One region of the Diaphorobacter sp. genome, then DNA from elsewhere that is predicted to be linked to it. Evidence: predicted binding sites of a transcription regulator. Region 1 holds the regulator's gene; the other holds the start of a gene.
The links. Region 1 encodes LexA, which represses DNA repair genes until DNA is damaged. Its sites were predicted from a motif close to ACTGTATNNNNATACAGT; they were not measured.
Positions count from the first base shown of each region.

Region 1 (2,196 bases):
TGCGCGTGAGCTTTTTTGCCCAGGAGCTGCGCACGCCTTACCCGGTCAGCACCAAGCGGCTGGACAAGCTGTGGTCGCAGCTGGTGTCTTGAGCCAAGGCTGGCGGCAGGCCGGTGTTTCGATGATTCGCAGGCCATCTTCAGACCAGTTGCAGGTGATCTTTAGACCGGTTGCCAGCGCTGCTTTGGCCACGCACGCACGGTTTGCCAGCGCAGCGCAGTGGCGCGGTGGTCGGCGCATGGCGGGTCAGTTCAGCGCAAGGCGGTTCAGCTCGGCGCACACATCGGCCATGCGCCCGGAGATCACCAGCCGGCAGGCTTTGTCTTCATGGCGGTTGACGATCACGCGCAGCGGGCGCGCTCGCGCCGTGGCCGGCGCTGGCCGCAGCGCGATGGCGGCACCGGCCCGGGGGCCATGCCAACCGGCGGCCGTGTGGCAGGGATGGACCGGGCTGGCCGTGCGCCGCGGGTCGTTGTCGGCCTGCGCGGTGCGCTGGGGCGCGGCGTCAGCGCGGACTGCCAGCGGGGCTGGGCATGTCGCGCGCGGGCGCATGGACATGGCGATGCTGCGCAGGGGCTGAAGGAACGAGGTGAAAACAGGAAGAGCAAATCCCATGTGAAAACTCCGGCATGCAGGGCATGAAGGTGGAACACAGGCAGGATTGCCAAGTAAGAAGGCGCGCATCCGCAGGGTTGGCACGCGCCACCCGCCGGGCGCAAGGCCCGTGGTGCTGCATGCCATACGCCCGCCACCTGCGGCGGCGCCAGGCGTTGGGCTACATCAGCATGGTGTTGCGGATCAGGCCGACGGCCAGGCCTTCTATCTCGAAGGGCTCGCCGGGTTCGACGCGGATCACGGGGTAGTCGGGGTTTTCGGGCAGCAGTTCGATGGCGCTGCCAGTGCGGCGCAGGCGCTTGACGGTGACATCGTCGCCCAGCCGGGCCACGATGATCTGGCCGCTGCGCGCCTCGCGCGTGGCCTGCACGGCCAGCAGGTCGCCGTCCATGATGCCGGCGTCGCGCATGGACATGCCGCGCACCTTGAGCAGGTAGTCGGGCTTGTGCGCAAACAGGCTGCCCTCCAGCGTGTAGGTCTGGTCCACGTGCTCCTGCGCCAGAATGGGCGAGCCTGCGGCAACGCGCCCGATCAGCGGCAGCGTGAGCTGCGACAGGCCGGGAATCGGCAGACTGAACTGGGTGCCGCGCGCGGCGTTGATGTTGCGCACGGCTTCGCTGCACAGCCGTATGCCGCGCGAGGTGCCGCTGACCAGCTCGATCACGCCCTTGCGTGCCAGGGCCTGCAGGTGTTCTTCGGCTGCGTTGGCGGATTTGAAGCCCAGTTCTGCCGCGATCTCGGCGCGCGTGGGGGGGGCGCCGGTGCGCGCAATGGCGGTCTGGATCAAGTCCAGAATCTGCTGCTGGCGGGCGGTGAGCTTGGGGCGGTCGAGCATGGTGCGATCCAGTGCGGTGGGTATGAACAACTGTTTTTTAATCCAGTATCTGTATTTTTGAACAGTTTTTGAAGAGGTGCAAGAGGTGGCGCAAAGAAAAATCGTGGTGCTGGGCACCGGGGGCACGATTGCGGGCAGTTCGCCCGTGCGCGGCGCCAACGTGGGCTACGTGGCGGGGCAGATCGGCGTGGATGAGTTGCTGGCCGCGGTGCCGGGGCTGGCGCAGGCGGCGGGCGGCACGCTGGTGGCCGAGCAGGTCGCGCAGTTCGATAGCAAGGACATGGACTTCGCCACCTGGGCGCGGCTGGCGCAGCGCTGCGCCGCACATCTGGCCGACCCGGCGGTGGCGGGCATCGTCATCACCCACGGCACCGACACGCTGGAGGAAACCGCCTGGCTGCTGCACACGCTGCTGGATGCGAGCCGGCCAGTGGTGTTGACCGGTGCCATGCGCCCCGCCACCGCGCTGTCGCCCGACGGGCCGCAAAACCTGCTGGACGCCGTGACCCTGGCGGCCGACAGCACCGCGCGCGGCGTGCTGGTGATGGTGGCTGGCGCGGTGCACGGCGCGCGTGATGTGCGCAAGGTGCACCCGCTGCGGCTTGACGCTTTTGACAGTGGCGACGCCGGGCCGCTGGGGTGGGTGGAGGCGGGGCAGGTGCGCTGGGCGCATGACCGGCCGCCCGGCGCCGCCTGGGCCGGGCAAGCCGCGCATGCGGCGCTGGTGCCCGTGCTGGGCAGACTGC
Region 1 covers NZ_JBFWLZ010000006.1:27,605-29,800, forward strand. The annotation lists gene hrpA (ATP-dependent RNA helicase HrpA) at 1-92, shown strand, start outside; gene AB7E35_RS03630 (hypothetical protein) at 247-615, opposite strand; gene lexA (transcriptional repressor LexA) at 776-1,450, opposite strand; gene AB7E35_RS03640 (asparaginase) at 1,527-2,196, shown strand, end outside.

Region 2 (2,196 bases), on a different contig from region 1:
TCGGCCGCGGTCAGAATCAGCACCGGCATGACCGCGCCGCGCCCGCGCAGGCGCTTGAGCACCTCCAGCCCGTGCAGCTTGGGCAGGCCCAGATCAAGGATCAGCAGATCGAACTCGTTGTTGGTCATCAGGGCCGCATCGGCCTCGGTGCCGCTGGCCACATGGTCCACCGCTGCCCCCGAGCCGCGCAGCGTGCGCAGCAAACCATCGGCCAGTACCTGGTCGTCTTCGGCAATCAGAATGCGCATGGGCTTGTCTCTCCTGGTAATGGCGGCGCGCCGCAGCATTTGGCACGCGCAAATTCTAGGGCGCGCCACCCTCGCCGCCGGCATAAGCCTCCAGGCCCAAAGCGACCACGGTGGCCACATCGGCGCCTACTTCAGCGCGGAACTCGCTTTCCGCCTGCGCCACCGCAGCGCGAAACGCCGCCAGCCACGCCAGCCCCGTGGGCGTGAAGCACACGCGGCGCGCGCGCGCGTCCAGCGGGTCGGCCTCACGCGTGACCAGGCCCCAGGCCTCGCATTGATCGACCAGGTTGGCCATGGATTGCTTGGTCATGCCCGCGCGCGCGGCCAGGTCGGTCAGGCGGTCGCCCGACAGCGACAGGTGGCGCGTGATGTGGATGTGCGCCGCACTCACCTGATCGCGCGCGGCAAGGTGCGACAGCGCCAGGGGCACCTGCACATCGCGCGCCATCAATTGCAGCACGCGCGCATCAAATCGCCGCATGGCGTGGCCCAGCAGGCGGCCCAGGTGAGTCTGGCGCCAACGGTCGTCGGGGGGTGAGGCACTCATGCGCCCATTGTCAGCCGAATCCGTCAGGCAAACTGATCAAAATTGGAATGGAAAAGACACAAATCACCCCTAGACTACTGTTCAAGCATCCAGCCTGTCGTTGAAAACAGTCCACGGCAGGCGACCAATATCAACCCACCCGACCCGAAGGAGCATTCCATGGACGCCATCGTCAAAGGCACCCCAGCAGCAGCCACCAGCGAAAAAGCCAAGGCCCTGCAGGCCGCGCTCGCCCAGATCGAAAAACAGTTTGGCAAGGGCACCATCATGCGCCTGGGCGAGGGCGAGAAGATCGAGGACATCCAGGTGGTCTCCACCGGTTCGCTGGGGCTGGACATCGCCCTGGGCGTGGGCGGCCTGCCGCGCGGGCGCGTGATCGAGATCTACGGCCCGGAAAGCTCGGGCAAGACCACGCTGACGCTGCAGGTGATCGCCGAGATGCAAAAGCTGGGCGGCACCTGCGCCTTCATCGACGCCGAGCATGCGCTGGATACCGGCTACGCGCAAAAACTGGGTGTGAACCTCAACGACATCCTCATCAGCCAGCCCGACACCGGTGAGCAGGCGCTGGAAATCGTCGATAGCCTGGTGCGCTCGGGCGCGGTGGATCTGATCGTCGTGGACTCGGTGGCCGCACTGGTGCCCAAGGCCGAAATCGAAGGCGAAATGGGCGACGCCCTGCCTGGCCTGCAAGCCCGCCTGATGAGCCAGGCGCTGCGCAAGCTCACCGCCACCATCAAGAAGACCAACTGCACGGTCATCTTCATCAACCAGATCCGCATGAAGATCGGCGTGATGTTCGGCAGCCCCGAGACCACCACCGGCGGCAATGCGCTGAAGTTCTATGCCAGCGTGCGCCTGGACATCCGCCGCACCGGCACCATCAAGAAGGGCGACGAGGCCATCGGCAACGAGACCAAGGTCAAGGTGGTGAAGAACAAGGTGTCGCCCCCGTTCAAGACGGCCGAGTTCGACATCCTGTTCGGCGAGGGCATCTCGCGCGAGGGCGAGATCATCGACATGGGCGTGAACGCACGCATCATCGAGAAAAGCGGCGCCTGGTACGCCTACAACGGTGAAAAAATCGGCCAGGGCCGCGACAACGCGCGTGAGTTCCTGCGCGAGAACCACGACCTGGCCGTGGAGATCGAAAACAAGGTACGCGAAAGCCTGGGCATTGCGCTGCTGCCCGGGGGCAAGCCGGCCGCTGCCGCCGATGCGCCCGAGGACAAACCCGCACGCGGCAGGAAGGCCGACAAGGCGGACAAGGCCGACGGCACGGGTGAGATCGAGGTCTGAACCGCGGCAGCGGCTTGCGTGGGTTTGTAGTCAAAACGGCTTACAGCCCATGCTAATAAAGCGCTAACAGCTCTTATTTTCATAGCGCTTATGGCATTTGGA
Region 2 covers NZ_JBFWLZ010000045.1:8,394-10,589, forward strand. The annotation lists gene AB7E35_RS13125 (response regulator) at 1-248, opposite strand, end outside; gene AB7E35_RS13130 (MarR family winged helix-turn-helix transcriptional regulator) at 304-795, opposite strand; gene recA (recombinase RecA) at 955-2,094, shown strand; gene recX (recombination regulator RecX) at 2,185-2,196, shown strand, end outside.
Region 2: a site for LexA is predicted at 872-889, ahead of recA (recombinase RecA). Genes of this name have one in related genera too.